DNA from 3 places in the Kocuria sp. MNB10 genome. Region 2 is predicted to be linked to each of the others. Evidence: riboswitches for the same ligand, from Rfam matches in the RefSeq annotation. Region 2 holds a riboswitch; each other region holds the start of a gene.

Region 1 (9,545 bases), 220 kb from region 2:
GGCCCCCGGGAGGATCCATGCCCAGCATCATCGAATCGGAACCCCAGGACGAGGCCCTCGGCGGGGACCGGCAGCTGCGGCGCACCGAACCGGCACGTCGCAGGGTCCTGCTCAAGCTCTCGGGCGAGGTCTTCGGTGGCGGCAGCGTGGGCGTGGACACCTCGGTGGTGCGTGAGATCGCCGAACAGATCGCCGCGACCGTGGGCCGCGTGGAGACCTCCGTGGTGGTCGGTGGCGGCAACTTCTTCCGCGGCGCGGAGCTCTCCCAGGCCGGGATGGACCGTTCGCGCGCCGACTACATGGGCATGCTGGGCACCGTGATGAACTGCCTGGCGCTGCAGGACTTCCTGGAGCAGTGCGGCGTGGACACGCGCGTGCAGTCCGCCATCAAGATGGAGCAGGTCGCGGAGACCTACATCCCCCGCCGTGCGATCCGCCACATGGAGAAGGACCGCGTGGTGATCTTCGGTGCGGGTGCGGGCCTGCCCTACTTCTCCACGGACACCGTGGCCGCGCAGCGCGCCCTGGAGGTGCACGCGAGCGAGGTCCTCATGGCCAAGAACGGTGTGGACGGCGTCTACACCGCGGACCCGCGTAAGGACCCGGACGCGCAGCGTCTCGCGAGCCTCACATACGACCAGGCAATCGCGCGGGACATCCGCGTGATGGACCAGACCGCGTTCGCGCTGTGCCGCGACAACAACGTGACCATGCGCGTGTTCGGCATGGAGGGCGCGGGCAACGTGACCCGCGCGGTGCTGGGCGAGGAGATCGGGACCCTGGTCACCCCGTAAGGTCTCGCGGGCCGTCGCATCGCGCGACCAGCCGCCCCCTGCCCGTTAGAGTGGGGAGAACGAACCGTCGCCACCGGCGTCAGTACCGCCGGCCGGCCAGCTCATAAGGAGAAACACCCGTGATTTCAGATGTCCTCTCGGATGCCACGACCAAGATGGGTAAGGCGGTGGACGCCGCCAAGACGGACTTCTCCACGGTTCGTACCGGCCGGGCCAACCCGGCCCTGTTCTCGAGCCTGCTCGTGGAGTACTACGGCACGCCCACCCCGCTGCAGCAGCTCGCGTCGTTCCAGACCCCCGAGGCCCGCACCCTGCTGATCACCCCCTACGACCGCAGCGCTCTCAACGACATCGAGAAGGCCCTGCGGGACTCGGACATCGGCGCGAACCCCGCCAACGACGGCAACGTGATTCGCGTGGTCATGCCCGAGCTCACCGAGGAGCGCCGCAAGGAGTACGTGAAGATCGTCTCGAACAAGGCGGAAGAGGGCCGGGTGTCCGTGCGCAACGTGCGCCGCCACGCTAAGGAGGCCATCGAGAAGCTCGTCAAGGACGGCGAGGTCGGCGAGGACGACGGCAAGCGCGGCGAGAAGGACCTGGACGCTGCGACCAAGAAACACATCGACCAGATCGACGATCTGCTTAAGAACAAGGAAGCCGAACTGCTCGGCGCCTGATGGCATCGGCTGATTCCCCCGGCTCCCCGCACCGCGACACCCGCCCGCCGTCTCCCGCCCCGGCGGGGGAGCAGGGGCGGGCGCACGACCCCCTGGTCACCACGGGCTCGCTGCGGCAGGTCCTCACCCGCCCCTTACAGCGCAGCACCGAGCACAAGGCCCCCTCGCGGGCGGGCCGTAACCTCCCGGCCGCCGTGGCCGTGGCCGTCGTGCTCATCGGCGCGCTCGTCACGGGACTGTTCTTCGTCCCGCTCGTACTGGCCCTGCTGGCCGGGACCGCGGCGGGTATCGGGGTGTGGGAGATCGCGCGGTCACTGACCTACAAGGGCGTGCAGATCCCGCAGGTCCCCGCGGTGATCGCAGCGGTGCTCATGCCGCTCGCGGCGTTCTTCGGCGGGGCGGAGGCGCTGTCCATGGCGCTCGTGCTCGCCGTGACGCTCGTGGTGGTGTGGCGGGCCTTCGGGCCCAAGCAGGGGATGATGCTGTCCATCATGGGCTCGGTGTTCGCGCTCGTGTGGGCCTCGTTCCTGCTGAGTACGGCGGTGCTGCTCTACCACTCCCCGGACGGCCCCCACAAGGTCCTCACGATCATCCTGCTGGCCGTCAGCTCCGATACCTTCGGCTACGCGGTGGGGGTCGTATGGGGCAAACACCCCATGGCCCGCAAGATCTCTCCCAAGAAGTCGTGGGAGGGTTTCGCCGGATCCGTGGGCGGTGCCGTGGTCGTGGGCGTGCTGTGCGCGCTTTTCCTCGTGGAGATGCCGTGGTGGCAGGGCGCGGTCCTGGCGGTCGCGATCGTCGTCGTGGCCACCGTGGGCGACTTCTCCGAGTCCATGATCAAGCGGGAGATCGGGATCAAGGACATGGGGACCCTGCTGCCTGGTCACGGCGGAGTGATGGATCGCATCGACTCCATCGTCTTCGCCGTGATCACCGGCTACGTGATCTTCGAACTGTTCACCGTCCTGGGGTGACGCGGTCGCGGGCCGACCGCCCGCGCGCCCGGGACGCACGGACGCCGCCCCTCGCGGGTTGCGTCCCGGCCGCGAAAGGGCGGGTATGACTACTCAGCAACGTTTCGATCGCCTCGGCGAGCGGGCCTGGGGTTACGACCCCGCCCAGGTGGACGACTTCCTGGACCGCCTCGCCGCGGTCATGCATACGACGACGCCGCCCGCCCCCGGTGGCCACGCGGACCCGGTCGCGGGCCCCGGGACGGTCGCTGAGCCGGTCGTTGACCCGGCCGATGTCACGGACCCCGTCACCGCCGAGGACTCTGCTGCGTCCGCGGACACCGCCGGGGCGACCGACGCGGACCGTGAACCCGAGAGCGCGGAGGCGGCGCAGCGGCGTCGTCGGCTGGGCAGCCGGCAGGTGCGCGAGCGCGTGTTCGACCGCGTCAAGGGCGGTTACGACCCCGGAGCGGTGGACGCCCATCTGGACGCCGTGGAGGACGAGCTGTTCGCGCGGGAGAAGGCCGCGTTCGTGGCCGAGCACGGCGCCCGGCGCTGGGAGGAGCACCTGGAGCTGTTGGCCGGGCTGTTGCTGGGGCGGCTCAACCGCCCGCACGGTGAACGCTTCCGCCGGCCGAGTTCGCACCGCACGCTGGGTTACGCGGCGGCGGACGTGGACGTGCTGTGCGACCGGCTCATGGACGCGTTGCGCGGTGAACCCGAGGTGGACCCGCGGCTCGTGAGGACGGCGGTCTTTCGATCCGCCCAGGGTCAGCGCAGCTACGAGGAACAACAGGTGGACGCGTTCCTGGACCGGGCCGTGGAGTTCGTCCTGGCCATGCGGCCGTAGCGGCGCGCCATGACGCCGAATGTATACACAGATCGATCAAAATTATAAGGTGGGCTAACCAAACCGCGGATTTCAGGGGTTTTTCGACGTTGTGACGGGCATGTCTTGTGTCATTGGATACACAGTGCGTACTGTGGTGATCATCACACAAGGAGGCACACATGGCGTCCACGCCCCCTGTCGACCCCAACGGTTCCGCGGCAACCCAGGGCATCGACTTCCCCGCGGTCCAGCGTTCGCACGAGTTCCAACGGCTGCGCTCGACCCACCGATCCTTCGTCTTCCCCCTGGCCATCGCGTTCCTGGTCTGGTACCTGCTCTATGTGGTCCTCGCCATCTACGCGCCGGGCTTCATGTCCACGCGGGTCGTGGGCAACGTCAACCTGGGTCTGATCCTGGGTCTGCTGCAGTTCGTCACCACATTCGGGATCACCGCCGCGTACGTGAGCTTCGCCAACCGCAAGCTCGATCCGCAGGCCACCGCGTTGCGTGAGGACCTCGAATCCACTTCCGGCCACCGGGCCGACGACCACCAGGAGGCCCGGCCATGATCGCCGTCCCCGCCCTCTCGACACCCGCGGTGCACCTGGCGGAGGCCGCCACGTCCACCGTGGGCAACCCCGCGATCAATATCTCGATCTTCCTGGCGTTCGTGCTCGTGACGCTCGTGGTCGTGATCCGGGCGTCCAAGTCCACCGCCACAGCCGCGGACTACTACGCGGGTGGGCGCTCGTTCTCCGGGACCCAGAACGGTCTGGCCATCGCGGGTGACTACCTCTCCGCGGCGTCGTTCCTGGGTATCGTGGGCGCGATCGCCCTGCAGGGCTACGACGGGTTCCTGTACTCGATCGGCTTCTTCGTCGCGTGGCTCGTGGCCCTGCTACTGATCGCCGAGCCGCTGCGCAACACCGGCAAGTTCACCATGGCGGACGTGCTGTCGTTCCGATTGCGGCAGAGGCCCGTGCGGGTCGCGGCGTCCATCTCAACCCTGGCCGTGACGTTCTTCTACCTCCTGGCGCAAATGGCCGGGGCGGGGGCCCTAGTGTCCCTGCTGCTGGGGATCGGCTCCCGGGCCGGGCAGTCCCTGGTGATCGTGATCGTGGGCGTCATCATGATCGTCTACGTGCTCGTGGGCGGCATGAAGGGCACCACATGGGTGCAAATCATCAAGGCGTGCCTGCTCGTATCCGGCGTGGCCGTGATGACCGTGTGGATCCTGGCCTTGTTCGGGTTCAATTTCTCGACCATGCTCGGCGCGGCCGTGGAGACGAACAACAACCCCGCGATGCTCGATCCCGGGCTGAAGTACGGCGTGAGCGAGATCTCCAAGCTGGACTTCATCTCGCTGGGTCTGGCCCTCGTCCTGGGTGCCGCCGGCCTGCCGCACGTGCTCATGCGCTTCTACACGGTGCCCACCGCCAAGGAGGCCCGCAAGTCCGTGGTTTGGGCGATCACTCTGATCGGCCTGTTCTACCTCTTCACCCTGGTGCTCGGGTTCGGTGCGGCCGCGCTGATCGGTGCGGACCGGATCAAGGGCGCGCCTGGTGGTGTGAACTCGGCGGCTCCGTTGCTCGCGTACGAACTCGGCGGGTCCATCCTCATGGGTCTGATTGCGGCGGTCGCGTTCGCCACGATCCTCGCCGTGGTCGCCGGTCTGGCCATCACGGCCTCCGCGTCATTCGCACACGACATCTACACGTCCGTGATCAAGAAGGGCACCTCGGACCCGCGTCAGGAACTGCGGGTGGCCAAGACCACCGTGGTGGTCATCGGCCTGATCTCGGTCGCCGGCGGCATTGGCGCGCAGGGTCAAAACGTGGCGTTCCTCGTGGCCCTCGCCTTCGCGGTGGCGGCCTCCGCCAATCTGCCCACCATCCTCTACTCGCTCTACTGGAAGCGCTTCACCACGCGCGGCGCGGTATTGTCCATGTACGGCGGGCTGATCATCTCCGTGGTGCTCATTATCTTCTCCCCGGTGATGTCCGGATCGGAGACCTCCATGATCCCCGGCGCGGACTTCGCGTTCTACCCGCTGTCCAACCCCGGCATCATCTCGATCCCGGCGTCCTTCCTGCTCGGTTTCCTGGGCTCGCTCAGCGAGCGCCGGCCGGAGGACCCGCGCAAGCAGTCCGAGATGGAAGTGCGTTCCCTCACGGGAGTGGGAGCGGAGAGGGCAGTCTCGCACTGACCTGGTTCACCGCCCCTTGACACGGGCCGCCGTGTCCGGTTTCATTCGGACGCGGCGGCCCGTGTAGCGTTGGTGTCTGGTACTACACTGTGAACCAGTTCGCTGACCACGTGCGGTTGCGGAACACCGCAAACGCGCACAACGAGAACCAGAGGTGGAGAAATGGGCATCATTAGCTGGATCATCCTCGGTCTGATCGCCGGCGCGCTCGCCAAGCTGATCCTTCCGGGCAAGCAGGGTGGCGGGATCATCGTCACCATCATCCTCGGCATCGTGGGGGCCTTCCTGGGCGGCTGGCTGGGAAGCCTCATCGGCATCGGTAGCATTGATGCGTGGTACCACCCCGGCACGATCATTACCGCCGTGATCGGCGCGATCATCGTGCTGCTCATCTACGGCGCCATCGTCGGCCGCCGTCGCTGAATCCCACGCGGGTCCTGAGCGGACCCTCCCGACAAGGGCGTAACCTCCGGGTGGCGCCCTTGTTGCGTGCCCGGGATGACCATCATGGGCGTCGCACACGCGATACTGGGCAGATGAACTCGTCGCCCGTCATGACCCCCGACTTCGACCGCGCCACCCGGCAGGCCCCCCGCCGCCTCGTGATCCTCGGATCCACGGGATCCATCGGGACGCAGGCCCTCGACGTCGTGTCCCAGGCCGCGGGGCTGCGCCGGCCCGTCTCGGATGCCACCCACGAGCCCTTCGAGGTCGTGGCGCTCGCCGCGGGCGCGGGTCACCTCGAGCTGCTCGCCCAGCAGGCCGTGGCGTACGGGGTCCGAGCAGTGGGCACGAGCGGTACGGCGGACGACGCCGCCCGGTTGCGTGAGCTGATCGCGGACCGGGCGCGTGCGTCGTCGTCGTCGGCGGCACCCGAGGTCCTGCACGGGCCGGACGCCGCCGCGCGGATCGCGCAGTGGGAGGGTGCGGACCTCGTGCTGAACGGAATCACCGGGAGCATCGGGCTCGCGCCCACCCTGGCGGCGCTGGGAGCGGGTCGGCGGGTGGCGCTCGCGAACAAGGAATCGCTGATCGCGGGCGGTCCGCTCGTCCTGCGCGCCGCGGCGGACACGGGCCTCGAGGACGCGCTGATCCCCGTGGACTCCGAACACTCGGCGATCGCCCAGGCCCTGCGCTCCGGGACGGCCTCCGAGGTGCGCCGGCTCGTGCTCACGGCGTCCGGCGGACCGTTCCGCGGCATGACGCGCGAGCAGCTCACGCGCGTGACACCCGAACAGGCCCTGCAGCACCCCACGTGGGACATGGGGGTCATGGTCACCACGAACTCCGCGACCATGGTCAACAAGGCACTGGAGGTGCTCGAGGCGAGCCTACTGTTCGACGTCCCCCTGGACCGGATCGACGTCACGGTGCATCCGCAATCGGTCGTGCACTCCATGGTGGAGTTCGTGGACGGATCCACCCTGGCGCAGGCGTCCCCGCCGGACATGCGCCTGCCCATCGCGCTCGGAATCGGCTGGCCCCACCGCGTGACCGGTGCCGCCGCGGGGTGCGACTGGACCCGGGCCGCACAGTGGACGTTCGAACCGCTCGATTCGCAGGTGTTCCCCGCCGTGGAGCTCATGAAGCACGCGGGTTCGCGCGGCGGGACGTGGCCCGCGGTGTTCAACGCCGCCAACGAGCAGGCCGTGCACGCGTTCCACCGCGGGGCGCTCGGCTTCACGCAGATCGTGGACATGGTCGAGCGTGTGCTGGAGGATCACGACGGCGTCACGCGGCCCACCCTTGAGGACGTCCTGGGGGCGGAGGAGTGGGCCCGGGCCCGCGCGGACGAACGTATCGCCGGGATGGCATAGGGCCCTTCCGGCGGTCGTCGGCCCATGGCAGGGCCATGCTAGAATTCCGGGTGGATGACGAGATCCGGCGCGTAGCTCTGGCTGGCCGGACGGCAACCCTCTCCCGTAGCGGGGTGCCCCAGATGACCATCCGGTCGCGGTTGCAACAGATCACGGCAAGTGCGGTTCCCCGGAAATCAGCACGTACCCGTCCCTGTGCCCTCATCCAGGGGGGACTGTTCGCCCCGCGAGTCCCCGTCACAGACCCCTGGAAAGGCATGATCATGCGAACCAAGCGTTTGATTCCCGTCGTGTTGGCCACCACCCTGGGCCTCACCCTCACCGCGTGCGGCGGCGGCTCCGACAACTCGGACCCGGCCGCGGACGGCAAGATCACCGTCGGGATCGTGGGCTCGACCCCTGTGCAGGAAGCGTTGAAGCAGGTCGCCGCGGACAACGACATCACGGTCGAGTACGTGGACTTCAGTGACTACAGCCAGCCGAACCCCGCTCTGAAGAGCGGTGACATCGACATGAACTGGTTCCAGCACATCGCGTACCTCGCCGATTACAACAACAACGCCGGGGACACCATCACTCCCGTGGGCTCCACGTCCATCTTCCCGCTGGGGCTGTACTCCAAGAGCGTGAAATCCGTGGGTGACTTCAAGCAGGGTGACGAGATCGCCGTGCCGAACGACTCGATCAACCTGTCCCGCGCCCTGAACCTCTTGCACCAGCAGGGTCTCGTGGAGTTCACCAAGGACACGATCGCCCCCACCGAGCAGGACATCGACACCGCCAAGTCCAAGGTCACGGTCCGCCCGGTCTCCGCCGAGCAGACCGTGCTGTCCATGGACTCCGTGGCCGCCTCCGTGGTCAACAACGACTTCCTGGACCGCGCGAACATCGATCCCAAGTCCGCGCTGGCTCAGGACGATCCCACCGCGGACAGTGCCAAGGTGTACGACAACCTCTTCGCCGCGACCGAGGCGAACGCGGACAACGAGACCCTGAAGAAGGTCGCGAGCTTCTACTACGACGACAAGGTCCAGGACGCGGAGAAGACCGAGACCAAGGGCACCGCGGTGCCCACCAAGGTGGACCAGCAGGAGCTCAAGGACTTGCTGGCCCGCTACTCGCAGGACCTCAAGGAGCAGACCAAGTGAGCCCGTCCGCCACGGCGGACACCCTGGTCAGTTTCCGGGACGTGAGCAAGGTCTTCGTCACGGGGTCCAAACGCCGCCCGCGCACCGTGACCGCGGTGGACTCCGTGGACCTGGACATCCGCCGCGGTGAGATCTTCGCGGTGATCGGCTACTCGGGGGCGGGCAAGTCCACCCTCGTGCGGCTGATCAACGGCCTGGAACCCATTTCGTCCGGGACGCTCGAGGTCGCCGGTAACCGTGTGGACGGGCGCAGCGAATCCCAGCTGGCGCCCATCCGCCGCAAGATCGGGATGATCTTCCAGCAGTTCAACCTGTTCACGTCACGCACAGTGGCGGGCAACATCGATTACCCGCTCAAGCGTGCCGGGTGGAAGCCCGAGGAACGCAAGGCGCGGGTCGCGGAACTGTTGGAGTTCGTGGGCTTGACCGAGCGCGCCGGGAACTACCCCGAGCAGCTCTCGGGTGGTCAGAAGCAGCGCGTGGGGATCGCCCGCGCGCTCGCGAGCAATCCCGAACTGCTGCTCGCGGACGAGTCCACCTCGGCGTTGGACCCGGAGACCACCCAGGAGGTCCTGGGTCTGCTCAAGCGCGTCAACCGTGAGCTGGGGATCACCATCGTACTGATCACCCACGAGATGGACGTGGTGCGGGCCACCGCGGACCGCGTGGCCGTGATGGACAGCGGTCGTGTGGTGGAGACCGGGACCACCGCGGAGGTCTTCGCCCACCCGCGGGCGCAGACCACGCGCAAGTTCGTCTCCTCGGTCATGCGCACCGTGCCGCGCGCGGACGAGATCGAGAAGCTGCGCCGGGAACACCCCGGGCGGCTCGTGCTGGTGGACGTCACCGACCAGAACCGGATCGGGGACGTGCTCTCGGACGCCGCCCGTGACGGTGTCAGCTTCAACATCGCCTTCGGGGGGATCTCCATCCTGCAATCACAGTCCTTCGGAACGCTCACGCTGTCCCTGACCGGTTCGGACGAGTCCGTGGACCGCGCCGTCGAGAGTCTGCGCGCCGTCACCACGGTGCGGGAGGTGAGTGAGTGATGGAGTGGTCTGCTCTGGGCCCGCAGTTGCTGGACGCAACCGGGCAGACGCTGTATATGGTCTCCGTGA
Region 2 (9,545 bases):
CGCAGGGGGATCTCGTTCTCGCCCACGATGAGCTGGGGGTGCAGGGCGAGCTCGCCGTGCTCGCCGGGATCCACGCGCACCTCGAACCGGCCGTCGCGATCCACGATCACGGGTGCTCCCGTGCCCTTGGAGACGAGCGGGATCCCGAGCCCCCGGGCGCGCCCCAGGATGGGCCACAACAGGGGAGAGGTGTAGCGCTCCATGTGCAGCTGGTGCCGGTCCGCAGCGTAACTGCCGCGGTGCGACTCGGAGAGCGCTCGCAGCTCCTCGAACCAGTCCAGTTGCTCCGCGCTCAGGTGCCCGGAGCGGGCGTGGGAGGCCAGGTTGCCCCAGTCGATGCCGGTGTGCACCCACCCGTGGCGCTGTCCGCGCAGCACCGGACGGGCCGTGAGACTCAGCGGGGTCTCCCGGGGTGATTCCTGCCACGCTTTCGGGGTGCGGTTCTGCACCCGGGCCAGGTCCAGTTCGAGGGCCACGGTGGGTCCGGATTCCGGGTCCGCCACGACCCTGTCGGGACTCGTGCCGGGCACGATCCGGGAGAGTTCGCTGCGCCAGTCCGGGGCGGCACCCGGACCGCGGGCGTCCGTGAACTGCGCAGCACCATCCATGGCCCCTACCGTACCGCCCGGTGCGGACACGGCCGGGCGCCGGCGGGCGAGGGCCGGGGCAGCGTCGTCGTCGTGCAAACCGGGGGCGCGGTGGGATCGGGCAGTGAACCGCCGACGGGCGGGAACTTATAATCGACAGGGATTGTCGTGTTTCGAGCGCGCCGCACGGCGCAGACGGAGGATTTGTGGCTGACGCTGCCGGTTTCCACACGGGGGACCACGCAATGGCATCCGGACCCCGGGAAGTCGAGTACCTGCGCTGGAACGACGCCGTGGCGCGGGCATTCTTCGGCCCCAGGAGGGCCGGGGAACTGGTCCACCTGGACCTGGACGAGAAGATGCTCGAACAGATCGGCTCGGAATTCGGCCTGGACGGCCCGGCCACGCTGCGTGCGCTCGCCGACTCCGTGACGCCGCTGCTCGTGACGGACGGCTCCCGCCGGTCCGTGTTCGACGCGTTCAACAAGCTCACCGAGGCGTGGTACCGGACGTCCCGGCGCCAGCTCGAGGACCTCACCAGGATCGGCCCGCCGCCCATCGTGGCGCTGTTGGCCCTGTTCGCCCTGGCCGGGCGGCACATGTCCGCGCTCGCGGCGCGCACGGGCAAGAAATCCGTGTCCACGTTCTACCTGCCGCTCGCGGTGTTGCTGCAAGCGGGCCAGGACAACGTCAAGGCGCTCGAGACCTCGGTGCGCAAGGACTCCGAGACCTACTGGGACGCGCTGCGCTATTGGCTCGAGGCCTTCGACGGCCAACTCGGGTTGCCGTCCGCGTACGCCGTGAACCACCGTCCCGTGGGCCTCGCGCTGTCCCAGACCCTGTTCGGCCCGTCCGAGCTGCGGCATCTGCACCAGATGTTCGAGGACCTCGAGCTGACCACGGCGCAGGGGATGAGCGCGGCGGAGCTTGGGATCTACATCGACTTCTGGCTCGACATCGCGGACACCGATGTGTCCAAGAGCCTGCGCAGCATCTGGACCAACCCCCTCACGCGCGATCCCGCGTTGCAGGTCGCGCTCGCCCAGTTGGACGCGTGGGAGTCCGCCCCGGACGACGACGCTGCGGCCGCCGCCCGCGGCACGCGGCACCTGGGCTCGCGCAGCCCCGGGTTGTCCCTCACGGACGGCACGGACTACGTGGGCAACCCCATCTACGAACTCGGTTTCGTGGTGCCCAAGCGGCTGGTGCCCGGTCGCGAGGTGGATCTCGCGACCACGGTCGGCCCGCGCACCATGTTCCTGTCCTACATCGGGGACGCGTTCCTGGGGATCTCCGCGTACAACGCCCGCATGACGAGTGACACGCTGCTGTCCGGGCAGCTGCAGATCACCGCGGGGGAGCTCACCCTCACGCGTAATCCGCGGCCCGTGGTGGTCTTCGCCAAGGACGCGTACTCGGACACGTTCATCTCCGTGGACCACGTCCCCGCGGCGTGGCCGTGCCGGATCATGGTGCGCGATCAACCTGAATGGGTGGATCAGATCCGTGCGATCCTGGACGACTCGGCCTCTCCCGACTACCGCGTGGTGGGCCCGGGGGAGAACGGGGTCTGCGAGGGCTGGGTGCTGTTCGACGACGTCCAGGTGCTGCGTGCCGGTGACCCCGCGCTGACCGTCAACGACAACTTCTCGGCCCTGGTACCCCGCCTGGTCCCCGCAATCACCCTGTCCGGCGGGCTGCGGATCCCCGGGGACGTGGACCGGTTCTCGGCCCTGCGGCCCCCGCAGTTGACCGTCACGTCCGACAGCGACGACCCCCTGTCCGTGGAGTGCGAGTGGCGCAACCCGCACTCGTTCAAGCTCATGAGCACCAAGCTCACCGCACCCCGGGTGCCACCGTTCCAGGTGAGCCTGGGCGGTACGGAACTGGCCCGCGAGGACGGTCACCTCAAGCCCAACGACTACACGCTGGTGCTGCGTTCCGGGCGCACCGTGAAGCAGCGCCTCGAGTTCCGCGTGCGGGACAGTTCCTACTACATCACTCAACGCTCCCTGGGCTACGACGGTGAGATGGTCCACGTCGCGGAGGAACCGTTGTGGCCCGTCACCGCGGTGACGCGGGACGAGATCCCGGATGAGTACGTCCAGGGGTCGTTCGACAACATGGACCCCCACGAAGCCACCGTTGACGAGGTCCCCGTGCCCGAGGTCGCCGGGTGGGAGTCCGCCGAGGGGCAGATGTTCCCCGAGCGCAGCAACGAGCTGCCCGAGGCCCCGGACGTGTCCTGCATGGTCACGGGCAAGCACAAAGTGATCCTGCCCCCAATGGATCCCAAGGCCAAGGCGCCGTGGGTGTTCGGGCGCTGCAAGTTCTGCGGGCTTACCAAGCGCTACCCCGGCCGGCTCACCAAGCTTTCGGCGGTGGGCCAGACGGGTTCGGTCGAGGCACTGCAGTTCATCGGCCCGGACGAGGGCGAGTACCCGGGGTCCTGGGCGCCGTTCAAGGACATCCTCACGTTCTTGGGTGGCGGCAAGCGGTCGAGCCTGTCCATCGTGGCGCGCCAGCTCGAGGACTCCGAGCGCTTCGAGGAATGGTTCGTGGGTCACCTGCAGGCCCTCGGTTTCCTGGAGGTGATCCGGGACGAGAACTGGACGGTGCGCCGCTGGCAGGTGTGCTCCCCGGCTTTGACCCAGCTCGTGGACGGCTCCATCCTGCTCACGGGCGGGTGGAAGACCGACCAAGAGGACGCCGTGACGCAGGCGGTCGGGGCCCAGGGTGGTGAGGTCGTGGTGCTGTCCCCGGAGGACCATGCGACCACCATGCTCCAGGATGTGGACCTCGACGCGCTGAGCAAGCTGCTGCCCGAGGGGCTGTGCGACGTGGTCTACGACGCCGGGCCCGTCATGCTCGACACCCTGCCCCCGTTGTCCTCGGTCGTCGCCGGGCTGCCCCTGAAGGAGATGCAGTACAACGGGGTCGCGGAACGCTTCGTGCCCGCGGACGCCACGTGGGAGGCCACGGACGACCGCAACCAGGCGGGGCTGTACCGGATCAACCACCACCACAAGACGCGCTACGCCTACCGCACCGCGGAGGACGTGGTCTCGGGTCACGCCCGTCCCGTGTCCTCGGGGCTCGGCAAGCACCTCGCGGCGCGGGACACCGGCACGGCGTTGGTCAGCTACGATCCCGAGCTGCGGTTGCTCTCCGTGCCCATCGGTGCCGCCCTGCCGGGGCTGTACGCGCGCGCCACGGTGCTGTGCTCGGGGCTGCTGCCCACGCTCGTGGACGAGGACTTCTCCCTGAACTACGGGGACGTCTCCGAGGAGTTCGCGAGCGCCCTCGTGGCCAAGCTGCTGGGCTGACAGTGCCGCCCCGGGCGAACGGGGGGGGGTGTGCTCGTGGGGCCGCGCGGCTGCATTCGGCTGCTGCGCGGCCCTCCCCTACAGTGAGGTGGCGTGCCATGACTAACGGCTGGTAGTAAGGCGCCTCAACCCCGGGTCGTCCGACGTCCGATCCGCATCCCCGACGTGACCACCCACGATTCCTCGTCCACCCGTCACCCATGCCCGGGCTCGTCGCCCGTCGCGGATCCGCCCGCCCCGTCCGGGCCCCTCGCTCTGCGCCACCCCGGTTGCCCGTCAACTGGCGGGTCTTCGTGGCCGCGGCAACCCTGCTTGTCTCGCCGTCCGCCTGGGCTACGGAGGCACCCGAGCACGCCGACGCCGTGATCGGCGGCGTGGTCGCGTGGGTCGCCTCCCGGCTGGGGTGGTTCTACATCCTCACGGCCGCTCTCGTGATCGTGTTCGTGATCCTGGTCGCGGACTGCAGGCACGGCACGATCAAGATGGGCCCGGACCAGGCGAAACCCCAGTTCAACCTGTTCACGGGGTGGGCCATGTACGCCCTGATGGGCATGGCGTTCGGTTACTTCGCCTACCGCTTCGGCATGCCGCTGAGCATCCGCTCCGCTCTCTACCCCCTGATCGGGTGCCGGATCCACGGTGCCGCCGGCGACGCCGTGGACACCGCGGCGCTGCTGGGGACCATCTTTGGGGTGGACAAGGGCATCCGGCGGCTTTCCGAGCTGAGCATCATCCTTGCGATCGGGCTCATGCTGTACGTGCTCATCACCGGGCGCACGGCGTTCCTGCTGGATGCGATCGTCAAGGGCGTGAGCGGATTGCGCGTGGCAGACGCCTCGATAATGCCCGAGCTCGTGACGGTGAACCCGAACATCACGGTCTTCATGATCGGTGAACGCGCCGCCGAGCTGATCGCCCAGGATCGGGATACGACCGCCCACTGAGAACCGGGCGGGAGCGCAGAGAAGCGCTCGACACACGCGTGTGGCCCGGATCCGTTCGGACCCGGGCCACACCGTTCGTGGAGTTCGCGGTCGCGGTGACCGTGTGCGCGTGGACTACGCGGGCATCGGCTCCAGCTTGTAGAAGGACACCCCGCCGGTCACCCGGGAGGCCCCGGGGACCAGGAGTCGGCTGTACTTGGCGCACCACTGGCCGCGCCCCCGTGTGTGCTGTGCGGCCAGCGCGACCTCGCGGGCGTCGTCCGCGAAGTATTCGTGCTGACGACCGTCCGATCCGGTGATCGACACCACGTGCCGGGCGGGGTCCGCCTGGACGGTGACGTCCACCCACTGCTCGCGGGTCTCGGGAAGGGTCTGACGGTCGGGGTGGGATTTCTGCGTTGTCGTGTTCATGATGTCGGGCCTCTGATTTTTCCGGTCGCTTGCCGGAACCACACGTGTGGCCCCGGCCGCTTCGTCATCCAATCCACCCCTGAACCGAGGGTTGGCGTACGCCGAGTTGGAGCTCTGGGCGCGCGGTGACGTCCTTGTCGTTGCGCGGGCGCATCTCGTGAAGCTGCTTCGAGCCTATCCGTGGATTCGGGGGACCAGCCAGGCGCGGACCGAGAATGTCATCAAAACTTAATCAAGCTTCTGTTGAGTAACATCTGGCACCCGGCGGCGGTTCTCATGGGGTGTGCAGGCCGCTGCGGCGCGTGCCGCGCATCCGGGAGGTGACCGTGCGAGCGCGCTCGTAGTGGCCCAGCAACTGCTCGCACACGGCACCCCACGTGCGCTCCTGCACGCACTGGTGGGCGGTGCGCGCGAAGGCGAGGCGTTTGGCGTCGTCGCCCGCGAGGTCCCGGACGCGCTCGCGCAACCCGGCCGGGTCACCCGGGGCGTAGAGCCACCCGTTACGCGAGGAGTCCACGAGGTCCAGGGGGCCGCCGCGGCCCACGGCCACCACTGGGACCCCGGAGGCCATGGCTTCCTGGATGGTCTGGCAGAACGTCTCGTGCTCACCGGGGTGCACGAACACGTCCAGCGACGCCATGGCCGTGGCGAGTTCGGTGCCCGTGAGGAAGCCCTCGAAGTGCGCGTTGGGCAATACCGAGCGCAGCGACTCCTTCCCGGGGCCGGAACCGATGATCACGAGCCGGGTGTCCGGCAGGGCGTCGATCGCGGCGAGGTCCGCGACCTGCTTCTCGGGGGCCAACCGCCCCACGTATCCCACGAGTCGCTTGCCGCCGCCCACGCGCTCGCGCCACGCGTGATCGCGCAGCGCGGGACGGAACCGGCTCGTGTCCACGCCGCGGCGCCACATGTGCACCCGCTGGACGCCGTGCTCGTGGAGCTGGCTGATCGACGCCGTGGAGGGAGCGAGAGTGAGGGCCGCACTGTTGTGCATCGCACGCACGTGGGACCACATGGCGGTCTCCAGCACGGACGCCCCGTACCGGGCGGCGTAACCGGGAACGTCCGTCTGGTACACGGCCACGCACGGCAGGCCCAGACCCTTGGCGGCCTGGATGGCCTGCCAGCCCAGCACGAACGGGGACGCCACGTGCACCACGTCCGGGGCGAAGCGGGCCAGGATGCGCTGCATGCGACTCACGGTGCAGCTCGCCACGCGGACCTCGGGATAGCCCGCGAGCGGCAGGGACGGGATGCGCTCGATCCGCACGCCGTCCACGTGGTCCACCGAGCCCAGGAACAGGGTCTTCTCGTAGGAGGGGGCGATCACCATGGCCTCGTGCCCGTGATCCCGCAGGTGTTCCAGGACGCGGATCACCGAATGAGTGACACCGTTGACGTGGGGGAGGAACTGTTCGGCCACCAATGCGATTCTCACGGTTCCCACTGTGGGCCCGGCGCCTCACGGGGGAGTCACCCGGGGGTGGCCCGCAGGTGAAGTCCGGGCTAACTTCGCTGCCCGTGGTGCGCGGGTGAACGTGAAAAGATGTCCGGTGATGAAACTTCCCTCACTGCCCGGCGTGGTCTCGGGCGTACGCGACCGCTTCACGTCGCACGGTTCGTCCCCCGTGCGCGCCGCCGACGTGCCCCGCCCCGAACCGGACGACTCCCCGGGACTGCCCATGCCGCTCGCGCTGCAGGGCGTGATCGAGCTGCTCGCGGTGGCCGTGGTGGGCCTGTTGCTGGGCACCGTGCTCCTGGGTGCGGTATGGGCTGCGGGGGGCTTCGCGACCATGGGCGCGGGCGGGAGCCTGCAGCTCGCCGGTCAGGTCTGGTTGCTCGCGCACTGCGTGCCTCTCACGATCCAAGCCATCCAGGGCCTGTCGCTGGACGGTGGCGGGACGGTCACGCTCGTGCCTCTAGGGCTCACGCTGATCCCGTTCGGCCTCGCGGTGATCGCGGGCCGCCGGATCGCCCGGGCGTGCTGGCGCGGTCAGTTCCTGATCCCGTTCTTCGCCGGGATGCTCGCGTACGCGCTCTTCGGGGCCCTCGTGGGGTGGCTCAGCCGCACCGAACAAGTCTCGGTGGACCTCGTGGCGGCCGCCCTGTTGCCCCTGGTCCCGGCCGGGTTGGGCACCCTCGTGGGCGGGTGGAGCGCTTCGCGCTCGCTCGCCGCGGTGCTCGGGGCCGACGTCGCGTCCTGGTTGCAGCGCACGAGCCAGCACTCACGCTGGGCCGGTTCCTACGTGTGGGCCGTGATCCGCGCCGGTTTCCTCGCCGCGGTCACCGCTGTGGCGGCCGGTGCCCTGTTGTTCGTGGTGGCGCTCGCGTGGAACTGGGACCGCGTGATCACGGTCTACCAGGACCTCGGTACCGGCGCTGCGGGGGACACCGCCCTGACGGCACTGCAGTTCGGGTACCTGCCCAACATGGTCGTGTGGGCGCTCACGTGGGCCACCGGTGCCGGCTTCTCGCTGGGCACCGGGACCCTGGTGTCGCCGTTCCAGAGCACGCTGGGACCGCTGCCGCAGTTCCCGGCGCTCGCCGCGCTGCCCACCGGTGACCCGTGGCTGTACGCCCCTGCGGTCCTGGGGTTGCCCGTGCTCGCGGGTCTGCTCGCGGGGTGGTGGTTCTGCCGCGAGGGTGAGAACCACCTGGACGACTGGATGGCCATCCGCCTGCCCCTGCGCTGGATCACGTTCGTGCTCTCCACCGTGCTCACGGCGGTGTTCATGGCCGTGGTGGGGGCGGGCCTCGTGACCGCGCTCGCGTGGCTCTCCAGCGGTTCGCTGGGCATCGGCAGGCTCACGGACATCGGCCCGCACGCGTGGCACGTGTTCCTGTGGCTCGGTGCCGAACTCGCGGTGGGCGCCACCGTGGGGTGCCTGGCCGGGCCCTGGCTCGAACGCGAGGGCTACCGTTCCCGCTCCCGCGCCGAGGCGGACGAGCTCCCCGAGTCGGATTCCCCGGCCCCGGAGGACGACGCCGCTGTGGCCCACCACGACGCCCTGCCCGCCGCTGGCGCCGTGCACAGTTCCCGGTCGGCTTCCGGCCCCGGCGCCGGGCAGGATGCTCGCACGGCACCCGGTGGCCGTCCTGGATCCGGGGCGGCCGTCCCGGACGGCGAGGTCACGGCTCGGGATGTCCGGGGTCTGTTCCGGGGCCGCGCGTCGCGCGCTGCCGCCGAGCCCGAGCGGGAGTCCCAGCCCCGCGGCGGGTCCACGGCCGTGGGACGATCGGCAGACGAACCGGGACTGTCCCGCCGTGAGGAGGCCAAGCGTCGTCGTGCGCAGCGCAGGTCCGAGAAGCGCAAGGCCGCGCGGCTGGCCGCCCTCGACGACGAGCGGGACTGAGACGACGATGAACCGCTCCTGGCGCCGACGGGCTCGGGCGTCCCAGGACATGGGACTGGGCCGATGACGAACCGCTCTCGATAGCAATGGACTCGCTGGGAACGGGCGTCTCAGGACCCGGGACCGGCGGAGGTCGGCGAGGTCGCTCCCGGTGTAGCACTCCCCGAAGGGGCAGGGTTCGAGGCGCTCGGCGTGGGCGTGACAAGGGAGGCCTCAGGCGTGGCGGTGGCCGTCGGATCGTCCTGCGGCGCACCCGTCTCGAGGGGCGCACCCGAGAAATGCTTCCACATGTTGTCGTTGAGCTGTTGCTCGCACCGGCTGGTCGAGGACAGCGTGAGGGCCCGATCGGTGCATTCCTGGTAGACCTGGGTGGCCGGCCACACGAGCAATCGGGTGCCACCGCCCAGCGCATTGATCACACCCCACACGATGGCCAACACCGCGAGCACCGTGATCAGGACCCGTGAGGACGAACCGCGGGAACGAGCGAGCGCGATGATGCCCAGCACGATCCCGGCGATGGCGAGCGCGAGCCCCGCCACGGTGGACCACACGTCACCCACCACGAGTGCGGAGGCGAGCACCGCGAGGGCCGCGGCCACCGCGGCGAACCGGAGCCGAGCGCCGTCGCCGTCGGAGGGGTCCCCGGACTGGGGGCCGCGAGGTGAGGGCTTCTCACCGCGCGGGTCGCCGGCGTGCGGGCCTCCCTGCTGCGGGCCGTCGGAGTGCGGTCCCCCTGAGTGGGAACCCCCGGAAGGGGTGCCGCCGGAGGTCGAACCCATCGAGTGCGTGGCGTGGGGCGGCGTGCTCCGGTGGCGGGAATCGTGCATACCCACCACTGTAGGCGAGCCGACGAACCGAGCAGCGCCGCGGGTGCGGCACCGCCGCGGCGCCATCGAGGCAGCCTCGCTGGATAGAGTGGGC
Region 3 (9,545 bases), 980 kb from region 2:
CTACATCCTGGGGCGGGTGGACGACGTGATCAACGTGTCCGGGCACCGGTTGTCGACGATCGAGATCGAATCCTCCCTGGTGACCCACCCCCACGTGGTGGAGGCCGGGGCCACCCCGATCCGCGACGCGGTGACGGGCCACGCCATTTTGGCGTGCGTGGTGCTCACGGCGGATGCGCAATCGCTGTCCGCGGAAGAGGTCCGCGAGGAGCTGCGCGCGCACGTGGCCCAGGAGATCGGCCCGATCGCCAAACCGCGCGAGGTCATCGTGGTTCCGGATCTGCCCAAGACCCGTTCGGGGAAGATCACGCGCCGCCTGCTGACCCAGCTCTACGAGGGCGAGCAGCTGGGCGACCGTTCCTCGCTGCAGAACGAGGAAGCGCTGGACGCGATCGCGGAGGTCTTGGCAGAGCGCGCTTAGCTTGACCACATGAGCTTGTTGTCCCGATCCCGCGACGGTCGCAGCTGGGTCTGGTTGGCGTGTGCGGCCGGGGTCGTGCATACCGGATTCAGCCTCTACTGGGCTTTGGGCGGGCACTGGTTGCTGGACACCGTGGGGCAGTGGGCGGTACGGCTGTCCTACGAGGCACCCCTGGCCGCCGGGCTGGCGCTGGGCATGGTCTCACTTTTCAAGCTCATGGCGGCCGTCATCCCAGTGGCGGAGGCCTACGGCAGGGTGCCCTGGCGGCGGTTCTGGCGGGCCCTGAGCTGGGTGGGTGCCGTGGTCCTGGTGATCTACGGCGGGGCCAACACGGTAATCAGCAATGCCGTGCTCATCGGGCTCATCCGCCCAGCCACCGGATACGAGCGACAAGCCATGATCGGTCACGCATGGTTGTGGGATCCACTGTTCCTGGTCTGGGGTGCCGCGCTGCTGATCCATCTGTGGCGGTCCCGGCCTGCGCGGACGCGCACGCACGGCACACGTGAATCACTTATCGGAAGGTGAACATCCGCACGAAGAAAACGACCGTGGAACCCACGCCGCCAACTGCAGGTGACCACCGCCCAGGTTTCTCCCCGATCCGTGACGATGACCGCGTGTGACCCCGCGAACTGATATGTCCCGAAGGAACTTCTAGGATGGCTCAGTGATGAATCCCGCCGCCCAGCCCTCGACCGAGCGAACCGTCATCGGCACCACCCGCCCGGCCGCCGCCCCCGCGGATGCGCTTACCTCTGCCGGGATTGCTGCCGTGGCCGGCGATGCCTGGCAGCGCATGTTCGGGGACGCCCACAGCTCCGACCTCAAGCTCGCCATGGCCGCCTCGGGCACCGTGTTGAGCGTGTTCACGGTGGGGCACATGGCCGGGAACATGCAGGTCTACCTAGGCCGGGAGCACTACAACGAGTACGCCGAGTTCATTCGCACCGTGGGCGCACCGGTGCTGCCCCGCACCTCGGTGTTGTGGGTCGTGCGGATCGGGCTGCTCGGAAGTGCCGCGACCCACGTGCTGGCCGGCACCGAGCTCACGCTGCGGGCCATGCGGGCCGAGGGCCGCACGGTCACGGATGCGCTCCGGCCGATCACGTGGCGGGTGGGTGCCGCCGCGCAGAAGGTGCGGGGTGGCTTCCCCCTCGCGCCTCCCCCGGGTGGGACGCAACGGTACCGGAAAGCGGCGTTCAACGGCGCCTTCCTGGCCAGCCGCTCCGATCGCCACGCGCCACGTCAGCGCCCCCGGGGCCGACGCCGCTCCGTCCCCCGGATCATCGCCCGCTCGATGCGCTCCACGGGCGCGGTGCTCGGACTGTTCACGGTGTACCACGTGCTGGACCTGACGGCGGGCGCCCGTCCGGCCGCGTCCGTGGATCACGCCCACGGTGACGCGTACGGCAACCTGGTGGCGAGCCTGTCCCGGCCGTCCGTGGCGGTGTTCTACACGGCCTCGATGGCCGCGCTCGCCGGACACATGATCCACGGGCTGCGGACCGCCGCGATGGACACCGGGGTGACCGGGACCGCGCGACGCGTACGACAGGTGGACACGATCGCTAAGGCCGTGGGCGGCGTCGTCGCCCTGGGGAACGTGAGCATTCCCGTGGCCGTACTGACCAAGGTGGTGCGCTGATGCTGTTGACCGTTCACGTGTGGCGCCAGGCGGGCGAGGACGAACCCGGTGGCTTCGAGACCGTCCACCCCGTGCAGGCCCGCGAGGACATGAGCGTGCTCGAACTGCTCGATGCCGTCAACGAGACGCTTGAGCGCCAGGGTGAAGAGCCGGTGAGCTTCGACGACGGCTGTCGCGAGGGCATCTGCGGCAAGTGCGGCGTGACCGTGGACGGCGTGGCCCACGGACCGGAGAAGAACCGGGCCTCGTGCACGCAGTCGCTCAGGGCCTACCGGGACGGGGACGAGATCTTCATCGAGCCCCTGCGCGCGGGAGCGTTCCCGGTCAAGAAGGACCTGTCCGTGGACAAGAAGGCCCTGCGGCGCGTGGCCAAGGAGGCCAAGTTCCCGGTCGCGATGAAGGCATTGAACACCGCCGGGTGCATCAGCTGCGGCGCGTGCGTGGCCGCGTGCCCCAACGGTTCGGGGCAGCTCTACGTGGGCACGCTGCTCAAGGAACTGCCGCCGCTCGCCAAGACGCCCGAGGAACGCGACGAGCGCTCGGGCAAGGTGCTCGACGCCGCCGAGCACGAGTTCGGCCCGTGCTCCCTGCTGGGCGATTGCACGGAGGTCTGCCCGGCGGGGCTGCCACTCGAGAACCTCACCGCGGTGGCGCGGGAGAACCTGCGCCGGAAGGACCCCGAGAAGTACGGCTGAGTTCCGCCGCGCGAGGAGTTCAGTCCTTGCGCCACCGGGGGAAGGGCAACCGCAGCGGTCCGGCGGGACGCGCGGTGGTGCGGGCCGCCGAGCGTGAGTCCTCAACCACCGTGGCGTCCGGGATCCTGCGGGCCAGTGAACACTGGAACCTGTCCTGCAACGTGACCTTCGCGGCGGGGCACCCGTGGCACGCGCCCTCCAGACTCACCGTGACCGTGTGGCCTTCCACGCCCACGATCTCGATCCGGCCACCGTGCGCCCCAGCTAAGGGTGCGATCTCCCGCTCGAGCACTTCCTGGGCGAGTTCCCGCAGGTCGGCATCGCTCGCGGTGTGCGGCGCGGCATGGGCGGCGCATTCGCCGACGGCGTCGCGCACCTCGGCCGCGATGTCGCGCCATTCGCGCCCCACACCCAACTCGGTGTCGATCCACCCGGCCCCGCCGGTCGCGCGCCGCAAGGTTCCGTGAACCACGAGACGCTGCAGCGGGCTGTCCGGCTCCGCCGTCGTGTGAGCCAGGGAATCGCTGCGCCCGGTGAGCACCCACCGCAAAACCCGCGGATCCGAGGTGGCCTCCGGGTGCATGAGTACGGGCTCGGTCCTGATGCTCACGACCCCACCACCCACGCCGTCACGGTGTGGCCGAGCCACGCCGCGGAGTATGCCAGCGCGAACATGTACAGGATAGCCACGGCGGGCCACTTCCACGAGTTGGTCTCGCGGCGCATCGTGGCCAGTGTGGACACGCACTGCATGGCGAACGCGAAGAACAGCAACAGCGCCACGACCGTCGGTGCGGTGAACACCCGCTCACCCTCGCGCGGACCGTGCGTGTAGGTCATGGATTGCAGAGCTTCCCCGGGATCCTCCGGATCCTCCGCGGCGGCCACCTGACCCATGGTCGAGACGAACACCTCACGCGCCGCGAACGAGCCGATCAGGCCGATGTCCACGCGCCAGTCGAAACCGAGTGGCTCGAAGACGGGCTCCACGGCCTTGCCCGCGCTGCCGGCCCACGAGTTCTCCATGAGGGACGACTGTGCCTGGGCCTCGTCCATGTGAGCGGTCTCCGCCTCGCGGGCCGGGAAGCTCATCAGGACCCACAGCACCGCTGTGACCACCAGGATGATGGTGCCCACCTTGCGGATGAACATCTTCACCGGCGTCCACACCGCGCGCAACAAACCGCGCAGGGTGGGAACGCGGTACGGGGGCATCTCCAGGTAGAACGGGAGGGCTCCGCGCCGCAGCACCGTGGCCTTGAAGATCCGGGCCACCACCAGGGACGCCAGACCACCCAGGAGGTACATGCCGAACAGCGCGGCGCCCTGCAGACCCACGGGACCCCAGCTGGCGTCCGCCGGGACGACCATGGAGATCAACAACAGGTACACGGGCAGCCGGGCCGAACACGTCATGAGCGGAGCGGACATGATGGTCGTGATCCGGTCACGCGAGGACGGCATGGTCCGCGTGGCCATGATCCCGGGGACCGCGCACGCCATGGACGAGAGCATGGCCACGAATGCGCGGCCGTCCAGCCCGCTGCGCGCCATGATCTTGTCCATCAGGAATGCCGCGCGGGACATGTATCCCACCGATTCCAGGATCGAGATCATGAGGTAGAGGAAGAAGATCTGGGGCAGGAACACCAGCACCCCGCCCACACCGCCGATCAGTGCGGTACCCACGAAGTCCGCGAAGAACCCCGACCCCAGGTTCTCGGATGCCGCCGCACCCAGGGAGTCGAAGACCCCCTGGATCGCATCCTGGATGGGGGCGGCCACGGTGAAGATGACCTGGAAGAACCCGAACATCACGCCGAAGAAGACCAGCGTTCCCCACACGGGGTGCAGCAGGACGCGGTCGATCCCCGTGGTGGCCCGCGACTCGTGCGGTGCCCGGTAGCTCGCGGCGTCCAGCACGGAACGGATCCAGGCGCCGAGCTGGGCCTGATCCCCCGTGGGCGGCGGGACGAGTGCCACGGGCCACTGGGCGGCGCGGCCCAGCAGCTCCCGGACGTCGTCGATCCCCCGGCCCTTGTGCGCCACGGTCTCCGCCACGGGCACCCCGAGCGCTCGGGAGAGGGCGGCGGTGTCGATGTCCCCGCCGTGGCCGCGCAGCTCGTCGATCATGGTCAGCACCACCGCGGTGGGCCGCCCCAGCGCGAGCGCCTCCGCGCACAGTCCCAGGGCGCGGTGCATGGTCGTGGCGTCCAGCACCACGAGCAGGGCACCGGGTGCCTCGTCGGTTTCCAGGGCTCCCGTGAGGTGGTCCAGGACCACCTGCTCGTCCGGGCTCGCGGGTTCGAGCGAGTACGTCCCGGGGAGGTCGGTGAGCGTGATCCTGCCGGCGGGGGTGGCGGCCACACCTCGCGAGCGCGTGACGGTCACGCCGGGGTAGTTACCCGTGGCGGCGGTCAGGCCGGTGAGCCGGTTGAACAGGGAGGACTTGCCGGTGTTGGGGCATCCGATCAGGGCCACCTCGGCGGCGTCCAGGGACACGGTGTTCCCACGCCCCTCGGGTGCATGACAGGTCACGACGCCGACCGGGCGAGTTCGGGTCGATCACTCACCGCCGCGGAACCGGCCACCGTGATCATGCGTGCTTGTTCCTTGCGCAGGCAGATGTCCGCGCCGCACACGCGGAACAGGATCGGGCACCCCATGGGGGCGCGTCGCACGCACGTGACCTCTTCGTCGGGGCGGAAGCCCAGGGCCTCGAGGCGACGGCGTACGGCGGGATCCGCGGCCTGCAGCACTGAGTCGACCCGTTGGGAATCACCCGGCTTCATGTCACACAGTGTCGTGCCGCTTGCCGCGACAGCGGTTTTACGCGCGGACCTCATGGCCGTGCCCCCTTTTCCTGGTGGACCCGGGTCACTCCTCCCCGCCGAATCGTGTCGGCGGATGCTCCGGGCGCATTTACTGTGCGCCTGAAATACGAGTAAGGCAAGGCTCACCTTTCCTAATCTAAGTGATTCAGAACACCGTGTTATCCGAGGTCATCGAGTCATTTTTCTGGATCAATCTCACCCGCTTTCGGGCGGCTGCGATCCGCACGGTTTGGTCCGTCACCCACGCGCGCGACACAATAGACGCACCATCCCGAGCGGCCGAGAGACCTGGATCCATGACGCCGCAGCAACCCGCAGTGCTCGGCCAACTGCACGGTGCTACCGTCAGGACCGATGGAGTGCTGCGCGGCCCCGGGCAGCTGTCGGACGGGAGCCGTACCCGGCCGACGAGGAGGACATCCATGGCCGAGCACCAGTTCGGTTTCCGCACCCGCGCCCTGCACGCCGGCGGCACCCCGGACGCCGAGCACGGCGCCCGCTCCGTGCCCATCTACCAGACCAGCTCGTTCGTCTTCAAGGACGCCGACGACGCCGCCAACCTGTTCGCGCTGCAGAAGTACGGCAACATTTACTCGCGCATCGGCAACCCCACCGTGGCGGCCTTGGAAGAGCGCATCGCCTCCCTCGAGGGCGGGATCGGGGCGGTCGCCACGTCCTCCGGGATGGCCGCCGAGTTCATCACGTTCGCCACGCTGTGTGGCCAGGGTGACCACGTGGTGGCCTCGTCCCAGCTCTACGGCGGAACGGTCACCCAGCTGGACGTGACCCTGCGTCGCTTCGGTGTGGAAACCACCTTCGTCCCCGGGACCGACCCGGCGGACTACAAGGCTGCGATCACCGAGCACACCAAGGCCGTGTACACCGAACTCGTGGCCAACCCGTCCGGCGAGATCGCCGATCTGGAGGGGCTCGCCGCGGTGGCCCGCGAGGCGGGTGTCCCGCTGATCGTGGACGCGACCCTCAACACCCCGTACCTGTGCCGCCCGTTCGAGCACGGCGCGGACATCGTGATCCACTCGATCACCAAGTTCCTGGGCGGGCACGGTAACACCCTGGGCGGCGTGGTGGTCGAATCCGGCGGCTTCGACTGGGGCAACGGGAAGTTCCCGGCCATGACCGAACCGGTTCCCTCGTACAACAACGTGTCGTGGTGGGGGAACTTCGGTGAGTACGGATTCCTGACCAAGCTCCGTTCGGAACAGCTGCGCGACATCGGGGCGTCCCTGACCCCGCAGGCCGCGTGGAACCTGCTGCAGGGTGTGGAGACCCTCCCCCAGCGCATGGACGCCCACGTGGCGAACGCGCAGGAGGTCGTGCAGTGGCTCGCCACGGATCCACGCATCTCCTACGTCAATTACGCGGGACTCGAGGACCACCCCCACCACGAACGCGCGCAGAAGTACCTGCCCCACGGCATCGGATCCGTCTTCGCCTTCGGTGTGGCTGGCACGGACGAGTTGAGCGGCCGTGAGGTGGGCGCCCGATTCATCGGGAGCCTGCAACTGGCCTCACACCTGGCCAACATCGGGGACGCCCGCACCCTCGTGCTGCACCCCGCGTCCACGACCCACCAGCAGTTGAGCTCCGAACAGCTCGCCGCGGGCGGGGTCAAGGAGGACCTGATCCGGATCTCCGTGGGTCTCGAGGACACCGCGGACATCCTGTGGGACCTGGACCAGGCACTGAGCGCAGCCAGCGGAAGGGACCGGGAGGGCGGCGTCGTCGCCCCCTCCGCCGCGCTCACGGGCGCGGCGCGCACCACCCTGGACCAGGGCAACAGTGCGGCGGCCTGCGCGCTGCCCGGAGACGAAGGAGAACAGGCATGAGCACGCAACGCACCTGGGTGGGCCCCAGCGCCCCCGAACGGCTCGGCATCCTCCGAGGCACGCGCTCGATCGCGATCGTGGGGATGTCCAACAAGCCGTCCCGTGCGAGCTACTTCGTGGCCACGTACCTGCAGTCGTCGAGCCCGTACCGCGTGTACTTCGTGAACCCCGTGCTGGACGAGGTGCTGGGCCAGAAGGCCTACCCGTCGCTCGCGGAGCTGCCCGAGGTCCCGGACCTCGTGGACGTGTTCCGCAAGGACGCGGACCTGCCCGGCGTGGCACGGGAGGCCGTAGCCGTGGGCGCCAAGACCCTGTGGCTGCAGCTGGGCTCGTGGAACGAGGAAGCGGCGGCCATCGCGGAGGACGCCGGGCTGGACGTGGTGATGGACCAGTGCGTGAAGATCGAGCACGCGCGCTTCCACGGCGGTCTCCACCTGGCCGGGTTCAACACCGGAGTGATCTCCTCGAAGCGCCAGGTCCTGGCCTGAGAGCGGGGCGCGACGGTGCCGGCGCACGGCCGCCGACGCTGCGCCTCGCTCACGCCAGGCGCAACACCGCCGCCACCCGCTGCCAGCCCTGCGACTCGCGCTGGCCCACCTGGTCCTCCGGGACCACGGTGTAGAGCCGCTGCGCATCGGCCAGGAACGCTTCATTGGCCATGGTCGAGACGAGCGGGTCCAGCACCTCGGACGAATCACGTTCCGTGCTGGGATCCGCGACCAGCGGCCCCATGAACGCCACCTCGTCCTGGACGCTCAGGGTGGAGTGCACCACGGGGTGACCCCACTCGTCCACCTCGAAGCGGGACCAGTCGCCCATGGGGGCGTCGAAGAGTCCGGCATCCCCGGGGAGGCCCAGGCCGCGGTCGAGATCCTGCACCGCGCCGGAGAGCAGCACCTGCGAGGAGAGCACCTCGCGGCCCGCCGCGGCCACCGCCTCCCGGACCGCATCGGCTTCCGAGGGCTCGCACACCAGGACCAGCTCCTCGTCTCCCACGGTGTCCTGGGGGAGGGAACCGTTCCATGCCCGAACGCCCTGCGGGGCCTCGTCCTCGCGGATGGCGGCCCAGCCGCCCGCCCAGGCCTCGAGATCCGACTGCCACTGCTGTGTCATGAGCTGCTCCATCCGCGGGAAAACGTCCCTCCCGAGTATGCCACCGGCTGCCCGCCGGGCCGTCGGGCACCGGGTGCGCGCCCATTCTCTATGCTTGGCCGGTAAGAGTTCCCACGCGGAACACATCCGACAGGCCCATCACGTGCGAGGAGTCGCGTTCGTGTCAGTCAAGAAGACCCTTCAAGTCGCCCTGGCCTTCATCGGCCTCATGGTGGGCGCCGGCTTCGCCACGGGCCAGGAAGTCATCCAGTACTTCGTCTCGTTCGGCCTCTGGGGGCTCGCGGGGGCCGTCGTCGCAGGCATCCTGATGATCACGGCGGGAGCGGTGATCATCAACATCGGCAGCTACTTCCTGGCCGACGAGCACCTGGGGGTGTTCCGCTCCGTCTCCGCGCCCGTGGTCTCCCGCTTCCTGGACATCTCCGTGTCCCTCACGCTGCTGGCCATGGGCATCGTGATGCTCGCCGGCGCGGGCTCCGCCCTGGAGCAGCAGTTCGGGCTGTCGGCGTGGATCGGCTCCGCGATCATGGTGGCCATCGTGATGCTCACCGGCCTGTTGGACGTCAACAAGGTCACCAACATCATCTCCGGTGTGACCCCGGTGATCTTCGTGGCCGTGATCGTCGCGTTCGTCTACACCCTCATGCAGCTGCCCGTGGACCTTGGCGCCATGAGCGATCTGGCCGTGCAGGCCGACTCCCCCGTGAGCCCGTGGTGGCTCTCCGCGATCAACTACACCTGCATGGCGCTGATGCTGGGCGTGTCCATGTCCCTGATGATCGGCGGCAACACCCTGGACCCGCGCGATGCCGGGCGCGGCGGCCTGCTGGGAGGCGTGGTCTACACGATCCTGCTGGTGATGAACGCGGTCGCGCTGCTCGTGAACTTCGACGCCGTGGGGGGCGCGGACGTGCCCATGCTCAAGCTCTTCGAAAGCATGCACCCGGTGGCCTCGCTGGCCATGGTGTTCGTGACCTTCCTGATGAT

The links. Region 2 has a riboswitch for S-adenosylmethionine ahead of ACW9PK_RS02645 (hypothetical protein). Riboswitches for the same ligand answer to the same signal wherever they lie in the genome.
Region 1: linked by a shared signal. The riboswitch ahead of ACW9PK_RS01615 (MetQ/NlpA family ABC transporter substrate-binding protein) and the one ahead of ACW9PK_RS02645 (hypothetical protein) in region 2 are both predicted to bind S-adenosylmethionine.
Region 3: linked by a shared signal. The riboswitch ahead of ACW9PK_RS07030 (O-acetylhomoserine aminocarboxypropyltransferase/cysteine synthase family protein) and the one ahead of ACW9PK_RS02645 (hypothetical protein) in region 2 are both predicted to bind S-adenosylmethionine.

What each region holds. Positions count from the first base shown of each region.
Region 1 covers NZ_CM133411.1:365,839-375,383, reverse strand. Annotated here, with positions in the region: gene pyrH (UMP kinase) at 18-794, shown strand; gene frr (ribosome recycling factor) at 914-1,471, shown strand; gene ACW9PK_RS01645 (phosphatidate cytidylyltransferase) at 1,471-2,445, shown strand; gene ACW9PK_RS01640 (DivIVA domain-containing protein) at 2,531-3,274, shown strand; gene ACW9PK_RS01635 (DUF485 domain-containing protein) at 3,436-3,825, shown strand; gene ACW9PK_RS01630 (solute symporter family protein) at 3,822-5,462, shown strand; gene ACW9PK_RS01625 (GlsB/YeaQ/YmgE family stress response membrane protein) at 5,625-5,885, shown strand; gene dxr (1-deoxy-D-xylulose-5-phosphate reductoisomerase) at 6,017-7,279, shown strand; SAM riboswitch class IV at 7,333-7,447, shown strand; gene ACW9PK_RS01615 (MetQ/NlpA family ABC transporter substrate-binding protein) at 7,543-8,427, shown strand; gene ACW9PK_RS01610 (methionine ABC transporter ATP-binding protein) at 8,424-9,476, shown strand; gene ACW9PK_RS01605 (methionine ABC transporter permease) at 9,476-9,545, shown strand, end outside.
Region 2 covers NZ_CM133411.1:587,575-597,119, reverse strand. Annotated here, with positions in the region: gene ACW9PK_RS02660 (DEAD/DEAH box helicase) at 1-608, opposite strand, end outside; gene ACW9PK_RS02655 (hypothetical protein) at 833-3,913, shown strand; gene ACW9PK_RS02650 (BCCT family transporter) at 4,207-4,857, shown strand; gene ACW9PK_RS02645 (hypothetical protein) at 4,972-5,268, opposite strand; SAM riboswitch class IV at 5,289-5,431, opposite strand; gene ACW9PK_RS02640 (glycosyltransferase family 4 protein) at 5,543-6,706, opposite strand; gene ACW9PK_RS02635 (cell division protein PerM) at 6,825-8,621, shown strand; gene ACW9PK_RS02630 (DUF308 domain-containing protein) at 8,732-9,451, opposite strand.
Region 3 covers NZ_CM133411.1:1,565,669-1,575,213, reverse strand. Annotated here, with positions in the region: gene ACW9PK_RS07065 (AMP-binding protein) at 1-421, shown strand, start outside; gene ACW9PK_RS07060 (DUF3995 domain-containing protein) at 431-949, shown strand; gene ACW9PK_RS07055 (succinate dehydrogenase cytochrome b subunit) at 1,095-2,069, shown strand; gene ACW9PK_RS07050 (succinate dehydrogenase/fumarate reductase iron-sulfur subunit) at 2,069-2,764, shown strand; gene ACW9PK_RS07045 (NifU family protein) at 2,784-3,374, opposite strand; gene feoB (ferrous iron transporter B) at 3,371-5,266, opposite strand; gene ACW9PK_RS07035 (FeoA family protein) at 5,299-5,556, opposite strand; SAM riboswitch class I at 5,862-5,959, shown strand; gene ACW9PK_RS07030 (O-acetylhomoserine aminocarboxypropyltransferase/cysteine synthase family protein) at 6,021-7,445, shown strand; gene ACW9PK_RS07025 (CoA-binding protein) at 7,442-7,933, shown strand; gene ACW9PK_RS07020 (hypothetical protein) at 7,983-8,558, opposite strand; gene ACW9PK_RS07015 (YkvI family membrane protein) at 8,719-9,545, shown strand, end outside.